Regions from separate parts of the Vibrio sp. THAF64 genome, predicted to be linked through region 2. Evidence: predicted binding sites of a transcription regulator. Region 2 holds the regulator's gene; each other region holds the start of a gene.
The links. The regulator MetJ, encoded in region 2, represses methionine synthesis genes. The targets are predictions, from matches to a motif close to TTAGACNTNTANANGTCTAA.
Positions count from the first base shown of each region.

Region 1: a site for MetJ is predicted at 3,173-3,192, ahead of metE (5-methyltetrahydropteroyltriglutamate--homocysteine S-methyltransferase). Genes of this name have one in related genera too.
Region 3: a site for MetJ is predicted at 2,922-2,941, ahead of metK (methionine adenosyltransferase). Genes of this name have one in related genera too.

Region 1 covers NZ_CP045355.1:1,354,697-1,361,013, reverse strand. The annotation lists gene FIU99_RS06170 (MarR family winged helix-turn-helix transcriptional regulator) at 1-94, opposite strand, end outside; gene FIU99_RS06165 (organic hydroperoxide resistance protein) at 214-636, shown strand; gene metE (5-methyltetrahydropteroyltriglutamate--homocysteine S-methyltransferase) at 701-2,980, opposite strand; gene metR (HTH-type transcriptional regulator MetR) at 3,257-4,168, shown strand; gene FIU99_RS06150 (DUF4250 domain-containing protein) at 4,200-4,400, opposite strand; gene FIU99_RS06145 (hypothetical protein) at 4,471-5,151, opposite strand; gene FIU99_RS06140 (EAL domain-containing protein) at 5,291-6,317, opposite strand, start outside.
Region 2 covers NZ_CP045355.1:212,881-219,197, forward strand. The annotation lists gene FIU99_RS00930 (bifunctional aspartate kinase/homoserine dehydrogenase II) at 1-271, opposite strand, end outside; gene FIU99_RS00935 (O-succinylhomoserine (thiol)-lyase) at 268-1,437, opposite strand; gene metJ (met regulon transcriptional regulator MetJ) at 1,659-1,979, shown strand; gene FIU99_RS00945 (malic enzyme-like NAD(P)-binding protein) at 2,067-3,344, opposite strand; gene rpmE (50S ribosomal protein L31) at 3,596-3,814, opposite strand; gene priA (primosomal protein N') at 4,105-6,306, shown strand.
Region 3 covers NZ_CP045355.1:3,087,506-3,093,822, forward strand. The annotation lists gene epd (erythrose-4-phosphate dehydrogenase) at 1-573, opposite strand, end outside; gene tkt (transketolase) at 707-2,701, opposite strand; gene metK (methionine adenosyltransferase) at 3,023-4,177, shown strand; gene FIU99_RS14295 (DUF2189 domain-containing protein) at 4,456-5,250, shown strand; gene FIU99_RS14300 (SprT family zinc-dependent metalloprotease) at 5,316-5,813, shown strand; gene endA (deoxyribonuclease I) at 5,893-6,317, shown strand, end outside.

The sequences.
Region 1 (6,317 bases), 1.1 Mb from region 2:
CATTTGCCGCACTGTAAAGCGGGAAACAAACCTGATTATCCAGCAATAGCTTCTCTTCATCCGTCATGTTTTCTACATTTTGACACTTACTCATTCGACACCTATCAAATAAAAACATTTAAATTGCGCACAATATAGTTGCATTCCAGATAATTTTCGATCTAATATTGCAGGCAATTAAATTGCACACAACTCAAATAAAAGGAAGATGACATGACAACTCTATACAAAACTTCAGCTAAAGCGCTTGCAGGTCGTAATGGTCAAGTGAAAACTGACGATGGTTTACTTGATCTAGAACTTGCTTACCCTAAAGAAATGGGTGGCAGTGGCGCAGCGACCAACCCAGAGCAACTATTTGCGGCTGGTTACTCTGCCTGTTTTTCTAATGCCATTTTGCACGTTGCTCGAGAAGCGAAAGTGGCGATCAGTCAAGCACCAGTCACTGCAGAAGTCGGGATTGGCCCAAATGATAATGGCGGATTTGCGCTGACTATTAGCCTCGCTGCAGAAGTGGATTTACCTCAGGAACAGGCTCTAGAATTGACTCGCGTTGCCCATCAGGTGTGCCCTTACTCTAACGCTGTTCGCGGTAATATTGATGTTCAAGTAACTGTGAATGGCGAATCTCTCTAACTCTATCCAAACACAAAAATGCCGATCGATAGATCGGCATTTTCACATCAACGGTGTCCCTTCGTTACGCAAACTCTTTACGCAGTTTTTTCGCCGCCGACACCATATTAGCTAGCGACGCTTCTGTTTCAGCCCAGTTTCGTGTTTTCAAGCCACAATCTGGATTCACCCATAACCTTTTCGCTGGGATCTTCTCAGCCGCTTTGTTGATCAATCCTTCAATCCACTCCTCACTCGGGATGTTAGGCGAGTGAATATCGTAGACACCTGGGCCAATCTCATTCGGGTAATTAAACTCTTCGAACGCTTTAAGGAGCTCCATGTTTGAGCGCGATGTTTCAATCGTAATCACATCTGCATCCAGTGCTGCGACTGAGTCGATGATCTCGTTAAACTCTGAGTAACACATGTGCGTATGTATCTGAGTTTCTGGTTTTGCACTAGCTGCGGAAATTTTGAAAGCATCCACCGCCCATTCTAAATACTCTGTATGGTCACGTTTTTTAAGTGGCAAACCTTCACGAATCGCCGGCTCATCAATCTGGATGATATTGATGCCCGCATCCTGCAGATCAGACACTTCATCACGCAATGCAAGCGCTAGTTGATTGGTGATCTCCTTGCGACTGATGTCCTCACGAGGAAACGTCCAGCAAAGGATGGTTACAGGCCCAGTTAACATACCTTTCATTTGTTTGGACGTCAGCGATTGTGCATAGGTCGACCACTCAACGGTAATAGGCTTCTCACGTTCAATGTCTGCAACGACAATCGCAGGCTTCACACAGCGAGACCCGTAACTCTGAACCCAGCCAAACTTTGTTGTTTGAAAACCGGCCAAGTTCTCTGCAAAGTACTCAACCATATCATTTCGCTCAGCTTCACCATGAACCAGCACGTCGAGATCCAATGCTTCCTGTCGCTTCACGGCGTCTTCGATATGCCCTTTTAGGGCTGCTACATATTCAGAGTCAGACATTTGACCAGTACGGTAAGCACTTCTCTGAACTCGTATTTCGTGAGTTTGAGGAAATGAGCCAATAGTCGTTGTTGGGAAAAGCGGTAAACCTAGCACAGCACTTTGATACTCTGCGCGTTCCTCATAGGGTGCGCTGCGCTCTGCCAGCGATTTGGTGATTTGATTTAATCGCTCCTGCACCTGAGGTTTGTTAACGTGTGTTGCTGTTTTTCGAGCCTCAATTGGAGCACTATAGACAACACATTCTTGAATGGCTTGCTGGTTGCCGTCCAGTGCTTTGCCTAACAAAGCAACTTCATGCACCTTCTGTTTGGCAAAGGCGAACCAACTGCGAACTTCTTCCGACAACGCAGGTTCAAGCTCTAAATCAACTGGGCTATGCAGTAATGAACATGAACTCGCGACCCATAACCTATCACCTAATTGCTGCTTAACAGGCTGCAAAAGCTCAAGCTGTGTGCTGAGATCAGCGCGCCAAACGTTGCGTCCATTAACCACGCCTGCGGACAGTATCCACTCTTTGGGCAAACGAGATACTACGGTGCTCAGTTGCTGAGGTGCGGCTGCTAGGTCAATATGCAAACCATCAACATCGAGTTCAACAATCTTATCTAATGTGTCATCAACGGAATCAAAATATGTTGTCAGCAGCACTTTTATGTCGCTGCGAATCACCTGATACGCGAGTTTGAATGAAGTTAACCAAGGTTTTTCGAGTTCTAGCGACAATACGGGTTCATCTATCTGTACCCATTCGACCCCTTGCTTAGACAGCTTTGACAAGATGTTCTGATAAGCCGTAAGAAGACGCGGTAACAAGGTTAGGCGGTCGAACCCTTCATTCACCTCTTTGCCAAGATAAAGATAGCTGATCGGCCCCAGTAGAACAGGTTTCACGTTGTGACCAGCTTTCGTTGCTTCACTCACCTCTTCAAACAGTTGCGGCCAACTGACGTCAAAACTATCGTCTTCACTGAACTCTGGCACAATATAATGGTAATTGGTGTTAAACCATTTGGTCATGTCTGATGCCGCAGAGCCATTACAATCGCAATTCACCTGCGACTGCCCACGCCCCACTTTAAACAAAGTATCCAGATCCGGGAAGCCATCACGATGGCGTTTAGGCACATGGCCCAACAATAAAGTCGTGGTAAGTACATGGTCATACCAAGCAAAATCACCGGCAGTAACGAAACTCAGATCTGCATCAGATTGCGTCTGCCAGTTCTTGTTACGTAGCTCGGCGCCAACGGCCTTTAACTCAGCCTGTTCAATTTCACCACGCCAGTATTTCTCCAACGCAAACTTAAGTTCACGCTTTTCACCAATTCTTGGGTATCCCAAAATGTGAGTTGTTGTCATAGCCCTAATCCTTCTGGTTTGTAATCGTAGATGTATGTTCTGTTCAGACGGCATAGAAGGCGTCTGGATGGCTAAACTATCTCGCCAACCTAGTGGCGGAACAAGTTCCAATTATTCAACCTGTTTATTAGATTATTTCATGTTACTTATGCCTTACATGTGAAATCTCCATATTCAAAGTCATATGACTTTTTAGACGTCTAGATGTTTACACTCCTAAAAAATGCAGGTAAGTTAGTTATATTCATCATCAGTGATTACGGTTGAAGGGATTTCATGATTGAGCTTAAGCATCTGAAAACATTAGCAACGTTGCGAGATACGGGGTCGTTAACCGCCACCGCAACGACGTTACATCTCACTCAGTCAGCCTTGTCTCATCAAATAAAAGATCTCGAAGCCAGAATTGGCGGTCAGTTATTTCTGCGAAAAACACGCCCGGTAAGGTTTACATCTGAAGGCGAGATTCTTCTGAATTTGGCGGATCAAGTGCTGCCACGATTAGCCCGAGCAGAGAATGAACTTGCCAGCCTGAAAGAAGACGTCAATGGACGCCTGCACATGGCAATTGAATGTCACTCTTGCTTCCAATGGTTAATGCCAGCTTTGAGGGAGTACCAAGTTGCTTGGCCAAGCGTGACTCTGGACTTCTCATCGGGATTTGGTTTCGAGCCTCTGCCTGCGTTGATGAGTGGCGAGTTGGATTTAGTCATTACCTCGGATATCCAGCCTAGGTCAGAAGTCCATTATGAACCCTTGTTTGATTTTGAAATGCGCCTTGTCACCGCGACCAATCACCCGCTTGCGGCAAACACATCTGTCGAACCAAGTGATTTGGAAAACGAAACCATGTTGTCTTATCCGGTACAAAAAAACCGACTGGATGTGGTGAAACATTTTCTCCACCCAGCAGGCATTGAACCAGCAAAATGGAAACAGGCTGATAACACTCTGATGTTAGTCCAAATGGTCTCAGCAAGCTTGGGAGTCGCCGCGTTACCAAACTGGGCCATCAGCGAATTCTCTCGTCAGGGGTTGATAACCAGTATTTCGCTTGGTGATGGTTTATGGCGACGCCTTTTCGCCGCGACTCGCAATTCAGACAAAGATAAACGTTACCTTCAGGCGTTTTTTAATACTGCAAGACAGCAATCGAAGAGTCATTTGGAAGGGATAAAAACGGTATAAAAAAGGAGGCAATCAGCCTCCTTTTTAAGTGTTATCTGTCATAAGATTTGAACTGATTGGTGAGAGGATCATACTGATAGCCGAGGACATCGAGCTTACCAATCACAGTTTCGACATCCATTTCATACATGGTCACAAGCTCTTCAAAGCTGTTACATTCGAGTCTCAGCTTTTCATTAACGATACCAAGCAAGATGATGCTATCTAACCTTCCAACGTTACTCAGATCCATAGCCACACTCCTGTGCTGATCGCCTATCTCAAGCGTAGCTTCAAATCCTCAAATTTAAAGTGAGCCGCTTCTAAAGAACGAACAAGCCTTGATTAAACGTCGTGGCCGAAACCAACGTCAACAATGCTACTGCCAACTGAATTTTGTTGACGGTTTTCGACACAATGATGTGCCAGCACCAGGTGAGGACGGACGTAATAAGAAGAGCAAAACCTATCAACAAAGGCTGAGTCGCCTGAGTAAGGACAGCTTCTTCTAGACCAAAAGCTTTTAAAAGAATTGCTAGGCTCATCAGCATTGCCGAGATAACACCCGTTACTGGTAAAATACGATGAAAAGCCTGAAGCCTAGTGCGGGCTACAGTAAGAAGTAAGTGAGCAAACAGAGCGCCTAGAAGAATGATCTGAACGAATACGTTTAGGCCAGCCGCTAAATCAGGTTGCTCACCAATACCAATCGCGACATACGCCAGCGCCAGGCCATTGGCAAGATACATCACCCACAATGGGCCTTGTACCCGAGTTTTTTTGGTCTGAACCTGCGAGTAAAAGTAAGCAATCGCAAACACCACCATCATGGCTTCGATTTTCAACGACGCGACGGCTAGCCACATAATGGCGAGAACAGGGAGAACTTTATGAATACGACCTCGCTGGCCTGGGCAAATATCTCCTTTGACTAAAATAAGCGTCAAAATTAACTGAGCGCCTAAAAGCATAGGAGGAAACACTGCTAACAATTGTTGAACCATGATGTGAGCTATTACTATTGTTTTTAATGGAAGCGGATAATAGCAGACTTGCTTAGATAAGTGCCACCAGCGTTACCTTACCCCTATCGATACAATGAGTAATCGCTGAAGTACAAATGGTATTTGTCCAACGTTATAGCTACAAAGCATGTACTTCATGCACAGGCTGGCCGCTTAAAAGATACTGAACAATTCTTTCTTGCTCGACAATACCTTTGAATCTCGATTCTTCATCCACCAACACCCATGGAAAAGGTGCTCGCTCAATAAGCGCCTTAACCTCACTCAACGATATGTGCCAGTCCAATAGTGTTTTTGGTGCGGACATCATGCGGTGTGCTGATTTGTGCCACATCGTATGCTCTTTACTGGTCTCATGGTCTGTTCCCATACTTGGTGTCATATGAAGATTCAGCGCAGCTCTATCAATGATACCGACACAATGTTGCGATTCGATCACTGGTACAATATTAATTTCCACATTGCTAAAATAAGTGTGTATCAAGGATAGCGGCTCTCCTGGGTCAATATGAGGAAGCTGCGCCGTCATCAGTTCTGCGATAGTCCCTGCATGACCTTTCTCCATCTCATTGTTCGTTGGTAATTCACAATAGTTCTTAGCAACTCTCAATGCTTCAATTGGCAATGGCTTGGAAAAAAAATAGCCCTGGATGCAATCCACGCCCAAGCTACGCAACGTTAGGTATTCATCTCTTGTTTCAACGCCCTCAGCCACGACCTTAAGTTTTAATTTCTGAGCCAACTGAATAATGGTATTGACGACATGATATTGCCGACTAGCAAAGCGAATGCCTTGGACAAAGCTTCGATCAATTTTCAAAACATCAAAGTAGCTCTTATTGAGATAATCGAAAGACGCACATCCTGTACCAAAATCGTCAACAGCAATGGATACGCCAGCTTTTCGAATCGCTGCAAGCAACTGCTCTTGGTAACTGTCGCCATCAAAATACGCACTTTCCGTAAACTCAATCGTCAACATATCCGGTTTGATGCCACTTTGATCGATGAGCTGGGCGCTGTGGCGAAGGATCTCCGCGATGTCTTGCTTGGTATTGAATGAACGATTGACAGATAGCCCAACATGGTCGCCAAACAGTTGCTGCAGCTCCGGTAGCACAGACATAGCTTTTCGGTTAACGACG
Region 2 (6,317 bases):
GCTGCTGTTGGCTTTCACCTTGTAACAGGTCTTCGACCAGCTGTACCTGAAACTGACGTAATGACTGCAAAGCTTCGTGGGCGAGGCGGCCATCTTTGTTCAGTGAGTCTAAAAACTCAATCAAACGATTGGTGGTCTTGCCTGCCGCTGAGACAACAATTAAATCTTCTTGATTAGAATATTCTTTGAGAATACTAACTACGCGGCGGTAACACTCTGGATCCGCGAGGCTACTGCCGCCAAATTTATGCAATTGACGCTGCTGGCTCATGACAACGCCTCCTGAGTTTTACTGAATGCTTGATCTAGATCGGCTATCAGGTCATCAGCGTCTTCGAGGCCGACAGAAAGGCGGAGAAGCTGTTGTGAGACTCCGGCTTCTGCTAATGCGGCTTCACCCATTGCTCTATGTGTCATTGACGCTGGGTGGCAAATCAGGCTCTCCACGCCGCCAAGTGATTCGGCGAGTGAAAACAGTTCTAGCTCACCAACAAAGTGTTTGAGCTGTTCAAAGCTGCCTGCAAACTCAAAGCTGAGCATAGAGCCGAATCCAGACTGCTGCTTTTTCGCAATCTCATGGCCCGGGTGTTCAGGCAAGCTTGGGTGATAGATGTTGCCAACCAGAGACTGAGATTGCAGGTAGTTGAGAATGTGTGCTGAGCTTTCTTCATGCACTTTCATGCGCGCACCCAAGGTGCGAATACCGCGTAATGTCATGTAGCTGTCGAATGGTGTGCCGGTAGCGCCGATACAGTTACCCCACCAAGCAAGATCTTCAGCATGCTGCTCAGTTTTGGTGATTACCACGCCACCTATGACATCAGAATGACCGTTAATGTACTTGGTTGTCGAGTGAATGACGAAGTCAGCGCCGAGTTCAAGAGGCTTTTGGAACACAGGTGTCAAAAAGGTATTATCGACGCCGACCAGAGCACCAACCTGGCGGGCTTTTTCACATACTGCAGCAATGTCGACTACTCGAACCAAAGGATTAGACGGTGTTTCCAACAGAATCAGTTTAGGTTTCTTTGCTATAGCGTCGTTCAGGGCTTTTTGATCTGATTGATCGACAAACTGAACCTTGAAGTCACCTTTCTGAGCGCGGGTGTTAAATAAACGGTACGTACCGCCGTAGCAATCGTGTGGCGCGATGATCAGGTCATCTGGGCCAAGAAATGCAGAGACCCATAAGTTTAACGCTGAGGTTCCACAGTTGGTCACTACCGCACCTTTACCGGACTCCAGCTCATACAGAGCTTTTTCTAATAAGCCACGGTTTGGGTTACCCGAGCGAGTGTAGTCATATTTTGGCACTTCGCCGAAGGCGGGAAATCCGTAGTTAGTCGAGAGGTAAATAGGTGGCACAACGGCGTGATGCTGAGTGTCTGACTCGATACCAGTACGTACCGCGATTGTGGCTGGTTTACGGGCGCTCATAAGTGTTTCCTTTCGAACTGTAGTGACTTGGCTGGAGATTACACTATACCTGTTTGCCGGATGTTAGATATATGTTATTCCAATCGTATATCTCTTCACTTTACTTCTCATTTTTTAAGACGTCAACACTTCTAGACGTCTATATGTCTTTGCTTGTGGCCATAAATCCCGCTAAAATTACGCTTTCTAATTTTATACATAATGAATCATAAAGGTGCGCAATGGCAGATTGGAACGGCGAATACATTAGTCCGTATGCTGAACATGGAAAGAAAAGCGAGCAAGTAAAGAAGATCACGGTTTCTATTCCATTGAAAGTATTGAAGGTTTTAACTGATGAGCGAACGCGTCGTCAGATTAATAACCTGCGCCATGCGACGAACAGTGAGCTGCTTTGTGAAGCGTTTCTGCACGCTTATACAGGCCAGCCATTACCTACCGATGAAGATTTGCGTAAAGACCGCCCAGATGATATTCCTGCGGAAGTGAAAAAACTCATGACTGAGATGGGCATTGAATTCGAAGCGTATGATGAAGAGTAACAACTGGCAGCGCGCCTGGTTTTTATTTTGCTGAAAACTAAAAAACCGCTGAATGTTCAGCGGTTTTTTAGTTGCCGAGAGGAACGCTTACGCTTCCATGTAATTCTCTGGCATTTCAATGCGAGCCACACCTGACTCTACTGCTGCTAGAGCAACTGCTTTTGCAACACGTGGCAATAGGCGAGAGTCCATCGGTTTAGGAATGATGTAACCAGGACCAAATTCCAGCTTATCCACGCCAGCGGCTTTCAATACTTCCGCTGGAACTTCTTCTTTCGCCAGTTCACGAATGGCATCTACCGCAGCGAGTTTCATTTCATCGTTGATTTCGCTAGCACGAACGTCAAGAGCACCACGGAAGATGAATGGGAAACACAGTACGTTGTTTACTTGGTTCGGGTAGTCGCTGCGACCTGTACCCATGATTAAATCATCACGAACTTCATGTGCCAACTCTGGTTTGATTTCCGGATCTGGGTTTGAACACGCGAAGACAACAGGTTTGTCAGCCATCAGTTTGAGTGCTTCAGGCGCAAGCAAGTTCGGACCAGATACGCCCAAGAACAGGTCTGCACCTTCGATAACGTCTTCCAGCGTACGCTTGTCAGTGTTATTCGCAAATAGTTGCTTGTATTCGTTGAGATCATCACGGCGAGTGTGGATAACGCCTTTGCGGTCAAGCATGTAGATCTTTTCACGCATTGCACCACACTTGATCAGTAGCTCCATACAAGCTACTGCGGCAGCGCCTGCGCCAAGACATACAATCGTAGCGTCTTCTAGCTTTTTGCCTTGCAGTTCAATCGCGTTAAGCATGCCTGCTGCGGTTACGATTGCTGTGCCGTGTTGGTCATCGTGAAAAACCGGCACATCACAGCGCTCAATCAACTGCTTTTCAATTTCAAAACAATCTGGCGCTTTGATGTCTTCAAGGTTGATACCGCCAAACGTATCGGCAATGTTAGCGACCGTGTCGACAAATTCTTCGATTGTGCGGTGTTTGACTTCAATGTCGATAGAGTCCAAACCTGCAAAGCGTTTGAACAAAAGAGCTTTACCTTCCATGACTGGCTTTGATGCCAGTGGACCTAAGTTACCAAGACCAAGAATTGCTGTTCCGTTAGAGATAACCGCTACCATGTTACCTTTAGAGGTGTATTTGTAGACATTATCTGCATTCTGTGCAATTTCACGTACAGGCTCAGCCACGCCTGGGCTGTACGCTAACGCCAGATCACCTGCCGTTTCGGCTGGTGTTGTCAGCTCAACCGAAATTTTACCTGCTGTTGGGTAAGCATGGTAATCCAGCGCTTGCTGACGGAATTGTTCTTCAGGGGATAGTTCTTGGCGATTGTCATCGGACATAGGTGTAGGTACTCGTTAATAATAATTAGGATAGGGGGTAATCCATTCTAGAGTAACTAAGTCAAGCTGCCTAGGTCAGAATGCGAGCTAAAGCAATAAAATGTGCTAAATGACTGGAGATAAGACCAGATGGGTAGAGATATGGCTAGCGAATATCAAACAGTGGAAGATATTACTCTGAATGAATAGCTGAAGAAGCAGATAACAAAAAAGGACGCCGTAGCGTCCTTTTCTCTTCATCTAAAAAGAAATTACTTCTTAGAAGAAAGAGCACCGAAACGCTTGTTGAAGCGATCTACACGGCCGCCAGTATCAACGATACGCTGCTTACCAGTGTAGAATGGGTGACATTTGTCACATACGTCTAGGTGGATTGACTCTTTAGTTAGAGTTGAGTTGAACTCGAAAGAGTTACCGCAAGAACAAGTTGCTTTAACTGCTTTGTACTCTGGGTGGATACCAGCTTTCATGGGAGAACCTCTAAAATAGGCCGTGTCGCTATCCGATTCTATGCCGGACACCACACGTAGTTAATAAAATTTCCTTTGGATACCGCTGTTCAAAAACAAGCCATATCACTAAGGCGCGATATAGTAATGAATACGGCCTCAGGGATCAACCGATTTACCAATAAAGTTGCTACTTTTTTAGCCGCTGATGTGTATCCATGCTAGAAATCGGCTTAGTGATGCTGTTGCTTCCCCGCTTAGCGCTTTTCCCTTAGACTAATTGCGTTCCTTTCATTTTGTTTTAAGCCTATATGCGACCGACGATTGCCCGAGTGGCCTTACCTGTACCGCTCGACAAACAGTTTGACTATCAGATTCCTGCTCACCTGTTTCCTATTATTGGTGGGCGCGTGTCTGTCCCCTTTGGTCGTCAGACGCTGGTCGGTGTGGTTACGGCGCTGGTGAATCAGTCTGAGTTCAGTTTTGACAAGCTCAAACCGTTAAAACAAGTGTTGGATTCTCAGCCTGTTTGGCCAGATAGCCTCTACGAGTTACTGCAATGGTGCAGTCAGTTTTACCAGTATCCTCTTGGAGACACCTTGCTCAATGCGATGCCAAGTGCACTTCGTAAAGGCAAAGAAGCCGATTTTGCAACGCTGGTGGAATGGCAGTTGACTGCAGCTGGGCGTAATCAGCTGATGTTAGGTTTTGGCCGAGCCGTCAAGCAAGCCAAAGTCATGCATATGCTTGAAAGTGGTTCAGTACCACACCAGCACTTCATTGATGAAGAAATCAGCTCTAGTGTTCTCAAAACCTTGCAAGAGAAAGGCTGGATTGAGTCGATAGAGTGCAAACCGGAGATGCGCGATTGGAGTCGGCAGGTTGAAGCGGATGTGGATAAGCCAAAGCTTAATGAAGAGCAGGCTGTCGCTATTGCGACCGTTAATAGCTTTGATGGCTTTGGTTGTTTCTTACTGGAAGGAGTGACCGGTTCAGGTAAGACGGAAGTTTATCTTAACCTTATCAAGCCAGTGTTGGAGAAAGGGCGGCAAGCTCTCGTTTTAGTACCGGAAATTGGTCTGACGCCACAAACCATTAACCGTTTTCGCCACAGGTTTGATGTGCCAGTCGAAGTGATTCATTCTGGGCTTAACGACAGCGAAAGATTGAACGCTTGGTTAAGTGCCCGAGATAAAGCCGCTGGCATCGTCATTGGCACACGCTCAGCACTACTGACGCCTTTTGCTGATCTCGGCATCATCATTGTTGATGAAGAACACGATGCTTCTTATAAGCAGCAAGACAGCCTTCGCTATCATGCGCGCGATGTTGCTGTGATGCGAGCCAACAAAGAACAAATTCCAATTGTACTAGGCTCTGCGACACCGGCATTGGAAACTCTGCATAATGCTTTATCGGGCAAGTACCACCATCTGACACTAACCGAACGCGCCGGTAATGCTGTACCGACGTCAAACAAGGTGCTGGATGTGAAAGGTCAGTATCTGGAAAGTGGTTTATCCGCCTCTCTGATTGCGGAAATGCGTCAACACCTCAGTGCCGGTAATCAGGTGATGTTATTCCTCAATCGTCGCGGTTTTTCGCCAGCCTTGATGTGCCATGATTGCGGTTGGATTGCAGAATGTAAGCGATGCGACGCTTACTATACCTATCACCAATACAGCAATGAGATTCGTTGCCATCATTGTGGCTCTCAGCAGCCAACGATTCATCAGTGTCAGGGGTGCGGATCGTCAAATCTGGTCACTGTGGGCGTAGGGACAGAGCAGCTTGAAGCGCAGCTTGGTGAGCTTTTTCCTGAATATCAAACCATTCGTATTGACCGTGACAGCACTCGGCGTAAAGGCAGTTTGGAATCGGCTCTTGGAGACATTCGCAGCGGCAAGTACCAGATATTGATTGGTACCCAAATGTTGGCGAAAGGCCATCACTTCCCTGATGTGACATTGGTAGCGCTGCTGGATGTTGATGGCTCGCTATACAGCAGTGATTTCAGAGCATCCGAGCGCTTGGCTCAGCTGTTTATTCAGGTGGCAGGGCGAGCTGGGCGAGCCAGCAAGCCCGGAGAGGTGATCCTACAAACGCATCACCCTGAACACAGCTTACTTCAGGCTCTGCTGACCAAAAGCTATCGACATTTTGCCGAGACCGCATTGCAGGAACGTAAGTTTGCCATGTTGCCTCCTTATACTTATCTGACCTTGTTCCGTGCTGAGGCGAATAACTCCCAGCATGTGGAAGCGTTTTTGCGTCAGGTTCGCCATACCTTAGAAGCCCACCCGCTCTTTGATGGGTATTGTCAGGTTTTGGGCCCCACTCCAGCCCCACTTGCAAAACGTGCCGGTAAACATCGTTGGCAATTGATGCTACAGACGCAAACTCGGCCAACCATGCAAAAGTTACTTTCCAGTGCGAAACCGGCGATCCAAATGTTACCGAATGCGAAAAAGGTGCGTTGGTCTTTAGATATTGAGCCGCAGGATTTGAGCTGATTTCTCACCTT
Region 3 (6,317 bases), 660 kb from region 2:
ATCATTCATCGAAGAATGGATAGTAGTGATAGTACCTGAATCGATACCAAAGGCTTCATCAAGAGCTTTGATAATAGGGACGATACAATTGGTTGTACACGAACCATTGGATACCACATTGTGATCTGCTGTTAGTGTATCGTGGTTAACGCCGTAGATAATGGTATTGTCGAGATCGCTGGCGCCCGGGTGAGAAAACAGGACTTTCTTCGCTCCCGCTTTGATGTGTTCTTGGCCATCAGCTTGAGAGCCAAACACACCGGTACAGTCCAACACCAGATCCACTTCCAGATCTCGCCATGGTAGAAGATCGATTTCTGCCAGATGAAGAATACGGATGGAATCAAATTCTCCGCTCTCATGGTGAACGTAAATATGCTCCTGATCGTTAGTAATCTTCTTACCAAATCGACCGTGGCTAGTATCGTATTGAAGCAAGTGTGCCATCGCATCGGGCTGCGCCAGCTCATTAACGGCTACCACCTTGATATCTTGGCTTTTGCCACTTTCATATACTGCCCGCAAAACATTACGTCCAATACGTCCAAATCCGTTGATCGCAACTTTTAGCATGATTCCATCGCTCTACATCTTTTTCGTGTCACAAATACTACCTGATAGATTTATAAATCGCATCTAGTTCATCGTATCGGGTAAAAACAAAAAAGCCGAGTCACAAGGACCCGGCTTTCAAAGCAATTAACAATTAAGCTAAAAGCTCTTTCGCTGTGTTCACAACGTTTTCAGTTGTGAAACCAAACATCTTGAATAGCTCACCTGCTGGTGCAGATTCACCGAAGGTGGTCATACCGATGATACGGCCGTCGAAACCAACGTACTTGTACCAGAAGTCAGCAATACCTGCTTCTACCGCGATACGAGCTGTCACGTCAGATGGCAGAACCGCTTCACGGTAAGCTGCATCTTGCTTGTCGAATGCGTCCGTTGATGGCATTGAAACAACGCGTACTTGCTTGCCTTCAGCAGTCAGTTCAGCCGCTGCGTTCACTGCTAGCTCAACTTCAGAGCCTGTTGCGATAAGGATTAGCTCTGGCTTGCCTGCGCAATCTTTCAGGATGTAACCACCCTTAGCAATGTTCGCCACTTGCTCAGCGTCACGCTCTTGCTGTGCAAGGTTTTGACGAGAGAAGATAAGTGAAGTTGGTGCATCTTTACGTTCGATAGCCAGTTTCCAAGCCACTGCTGATTCCACTTGGTCACATGGGCGCCATGTGCTCATGTTTGGCGTCAGGCGTAGAGAAGCCATTTGCTCAACCGGTTGGTGAGTTGGGCCGTCTTCGCCAAGGCCGATAGAGTCGTGCGTGTAAACCTGAATGTTCTGCACTTTCATCAGAGCCGCCATACGCATAGCGTTACGCGCGTACTCCATGAACATTAGGAAAGTTGCACCGTATGGTACGAAACCACCGTGTAGTGCGATACCGTTCATGATAGCCGTCATACCGAACTCACGAACACCGTAGTGGATGTAGTTACCTGACGCATCTTCAGCTGAAATAGACTTAGAACCAGACCACATAGTTAGGTTAGAAGGGGCAAGGTCAGCAGAGCCACCTAGGAATTCAGGTAGCATTTGACCAAACGCTTCAAGTGCGTTTTGAGACGCTTTACGTGATGCGATGTTTGCAGGGTTTGCTTGAAGGTCAGCAATGATTTGTGTTGCTTTCTCTTCCCACTCAGCTGGCAATTCACCGTTTAGACGACGCTTAAGCTCTGCGGCTTCTGCAGGGTAAGCTGCAGCGTATGCGTCAAACTTCGCATTCCACGCTGCTTCTTTCGCTGCGCCTGCTTCTTTTGCATCCCACTCAGCGTAAACGTCAGCTGGGATTTCAAAAGGACCGTGTTCCCAACCTAGCGCTTTACGAGTTGCTGCAATTTCGTCAGCGCCTAGTGGAGCACCGTGACAGTCGTGTGAACCAGATTTATTTGGAGAACCAAAACCGATGATGGTCTTAGTACAGATTAGCGTAGGACGTGAGTCCGCTTTCGCAGCGATAATCGCTGCATTGATCGCTTCTGGATCGTGACCGTCTACTGCTGGAATTACGTGCCAGCCGTACGCTTCGAAACGCTTAGGTGTATCGTCAGAGAACCAACCTTCCACTTCACCATCAATAGAAATACCGTTGTCATCCCAGAAAGCGATTAGTTTACCAAGGCCTAGCGTACCTGCTAGAGAACAGGCTTCGTGAGAGATACCTTCCATCAGACAGCCGTCACCCATGAATGCATAAGTGAAGTGGTCAACGATGTCGTGGCCTTCTTTGTTGAATTGTGCTGCTAGAGTTTTCTCAGCCAGCGCCATACCTACCGCGTTAGTGATACCTTGACCTAGTGGGCCAGTCGTCGTTTCGATACCCGGTGCGTAACCGTACTCTGGGTGACCTGGTGTCTTAGAGTGCAGTTGACGGAAGTTTTTCAGGTCATCAATAGACAGCTCGTAACCCGCAAGGTGAAGCAGAGAGTAAATCAGCATTGAGCCGTGGCCATTTGATAGCACGAAACGGTCGCGGTCAGCCCATTCTGGGTTTGCTGGATTGTGGTTTAGGTGAGAGCGCCAAAGAACTTCAGCGATGTCAGCCATACCCATAGGTGCGCCTGGATGACCAGAGTTGGCTTGTTGTACGCCGTCCATGCTAAGGGCACGGATAGCATTAGCTAGATGTTTGCGGGAAGACATGTCTGCTCCTGAGTGCGTTAAGCGAAAACTAATTTTGATGGGCGATTATTCTCTCAAAGGCGCCTAAGCTGTGCAAACGTTTTACAGTCTGAATACAGGGGATTCTCGCTTATTTTCTGCCATTTCTATCCAAGTTAGTAATATTTAACTCTTTAGAAGCAAACGTTTGGATATGTATTAAATTAAAAAAGAGCTTGTAATTCGAGCTATGAAAATTAGAATAGACGTCTAGATGTAGAAACACCTACAGATATCAGTATTATTTCTTAGTGTTCCGCCGTTAATAATGGAGCACTTCCTTGAATTAAAAGTGGAGCTCTCATGGCTAAACACCTGTTTACTTCTGAGTCGGTATCAGAAGGTCATCCAGATAAAATCGCAGACCAAATTTCTGATGCAGTTCTAGACGCAATCATCGAGCAAGATCCAAAAGCGCGTGTTGCGTGTGAAACGTACGTAAAAACTGGCATGGTGATGGTTGGTGGTGAAATCACTACATCAGCATGGGTAGATATCGAAGAGTTAACTCGCCAAACCGTTCGTGATATCGGTTACGTTCACTCTGACATGGGTTTTGATGCCGATTCTTGTGCGGTACTGAACACCATTGGTAAACAGTCTCCAGATATCAACCAAGGCGTTGATAAAGCGGATCCAAAAGAGCAAGGTGCTGGTGACCAAGGCATCATGTTCGGCTACGCGACTAACGAGACAGACGTACTAATGCCAGCTCCAATTACGTATTCTCACCTACTTGTTCAAAAACAAGCAGAAGTACGTAAAAACGGCACACTACCTTGGCTACGTCCTGATGCAAAATCACAGGTAACGTTCCAGTACGACCAAGGAAAAATCGTTGGTATCGACGCTGTCGTTCTTTCGACTCAGCATTGTGACTCAATCTCTACGCCAGACCTACGCGAAGCGGTTATGGAAGAGATCATCAAGCCAGTTCTACCATCAGAGTGGCTAAACAAAGACACTAACTTCTTCATCAACCCAACTGGCCGTTTTGTTATCGGTGGCCCAATGGGTGACTGTGGTCTGACAGGTCGTAAGATCATCGTTGATACATACGGTGGTGCTGCTCGTCACGGTGGTGGTGCATTCTCAGGTAAAGATCCTTCAAAAGTTGACCGCTCTGCTGCTTACGCTGCACGTTACGTTGCGAAAAACATCGTTGCGGCTGGCCTTGCTGACCGTTGTGAGATTCAGCTTTCTTACGCAATCGGTGTTGCAGATCCAACATCTATCATGGTGGAAACATTTGGTACTGAAAAAGTATCTCAAGACATCATTGTTGAAGCGGTACGCCAACACTTCGATCTACGTCCATACGGCCTACAAGAAATGTTGAACCTACTTCAGCCAATCTACAAGAAAACAGCAGCATACGGCCACTTCGGTCGTGAAGAATTCCCATGGGAAGCGACTGATAAAGCTGCACTTCTGCGCGACTTCGCTGGTCTTAAGTAATTTAAATTACCGCACTAATTTGCTATTCAAGGGCTTCTGGGTAACCAGAAGCCCTTTGTTTTTGTGCGCAAAAATCAAACAACAAATTTGTATTTTTTTGTCATGGGGTCAATAGTTAACAATATGTTAAAAGGATAATTCTTCGCCAAAAATTGCTTTTTAACAGACCAAGTCAGATGCGCAGCTTATTAGGGCAGTCGCAAAGCCGGGCATCGAGTTCCAAGACGCCACCCATGAATCTATGGGTGACTTATTACAGAGTCGATCAAGGAGGATGTATGCCTCGTACGGTGAATCCACAAGACTTCAACGACAAACGAAAGGAAGTCCCAGATAACGAATACGCACGTACTATACCGTGCAATCATGTCAGCTTATCCGCGCCGTTTCATTGGCTGTCACTCGGCTTGCACGACTTTGTGCGTATGCCGTTGATCAGTGCCTTTTACGGTTTGTGTTTCATGGCGGCAGCTATTGGTATTGTGCTGCTAGTTCAATGGCAAGGCACACACTTAGTCGTCATGCCAAGTTTAGTCGTCTATATGCTAATTGGTCCCTTCTTAGCGCTAGGGCTTTATGATGCCAGTTGGGAGCGGGAAAAGGGCCATCACGCCAGCTTACTTCACTCAATGAAAGCCATTGGGCGTAACTCTTCATCACAATGGGCGTTTGCTGTCATGCTCGCCGTGTGTATGATTTTCTGGATGCGTATCGCTGCGTTACTTCATGCGTTATACCCTTCGGTTCAGGGCGCCCCAATAACAGATTTCCTTCCATTCCTTGTTATCGGCTCTTTGGTCGGCATGGTACTGGCTGCAATTGTGTTTAGTATTTCTGCTTTCTCCATCCCACTTATGATGGAGCGACGCGTTGATATGATGACCGCTGTGTTTACCAGCTTTAACGCCGTCAAATCAAATATTCCAGCGATGATAGTATGGGCAGCCGTGATCTGTGGCGGTATCTTAATTGGCTTTGCGACTTACGGAATCGGCATGTTGTTTACTATGCCAATTCTTGGCTACGGTACTTGGCACGCTTATCATGAAACCATCAAGAAAAAGCACCATTAGCACCAACGTCTAATCCGGTATATGATTCGCCCCTTGTCTAAGGGGCGAATTTTTTGGAGATGAATTTGGATACAGAGCTTAGCTATCGCGCACAACAAGTGGTCGCTCGCTATATCGTAACGGCTCAACATGCTTTTCAGCGCTCATTTTCTTTCCCTTCTATCAGCTACAAACTGAGAGGTAAAGCGGCGGGCAAAGCCTACCTCCAACTCAATGAGATTCGCCTCAATCCCGTTTTATTTACCGAAAATCAGCAAGCGTTTTTCGATGAAGTCATCCCGCATGAAATCGCACATTTGATCACTTATCAGGTCTATGGTCGAGTCAGACCTCACGGTAAAGAATGGCAATCGATCATGGAAAGCGTATTTGGCGTCCCTGCTCGTACTACGCACAGTTTTGAAATTACTTCCGTACAAGGGAAAACCTTCGAGTACCGCTGTGGGTGCCAGCTCTACCCACTGACTATCAGACGTCACAATAAAGTCCTGCGTCATCAAAGCAGCTACCGATGCCAGAGCTGTCAGCAAACCCTTGTGTTTACGGGTAAGCAGCTCTCATAACTCAGTGAGCCATTAATAAGTTTCACTGACAAATGCATGCTAGACTGCGATAAGTCATACTTTTCTAATACTTATCGACATGAAACTTCGTGCATTTTTTGTTTACTTCACTGTACTTATTAGTTCATTTCAGGTGCTCTCTGCGCCTCCCTCTTCATTTTCGAAAGCCAAGAAAGAAGCACTAAAGATATATTCCGATCACCCCACCAGCTTTTACTGTGGATGTGATATCACCTGGCAGGGAAAGAAAGGTATTCCCGATTTAAAGTCATGTGGTTACGCCGTGAGAAAACAGCAAAAACGTGCTTCAAGAATCGAATGGGAGCATGTTGTTCCCGCTTGGCAGTTTGGCCACCAACGACAATGTTGGCAGTCTGGAGGACGAAAAAACTGCACCAAAAATGACACCGTATTTCGTTCAATGGAAGCCGATCTACATAACCTCACCCCCGCTATCGGTGAAGTAAACGGCGATCGCTCGAATTACAACTTCAGCCAGTGGAA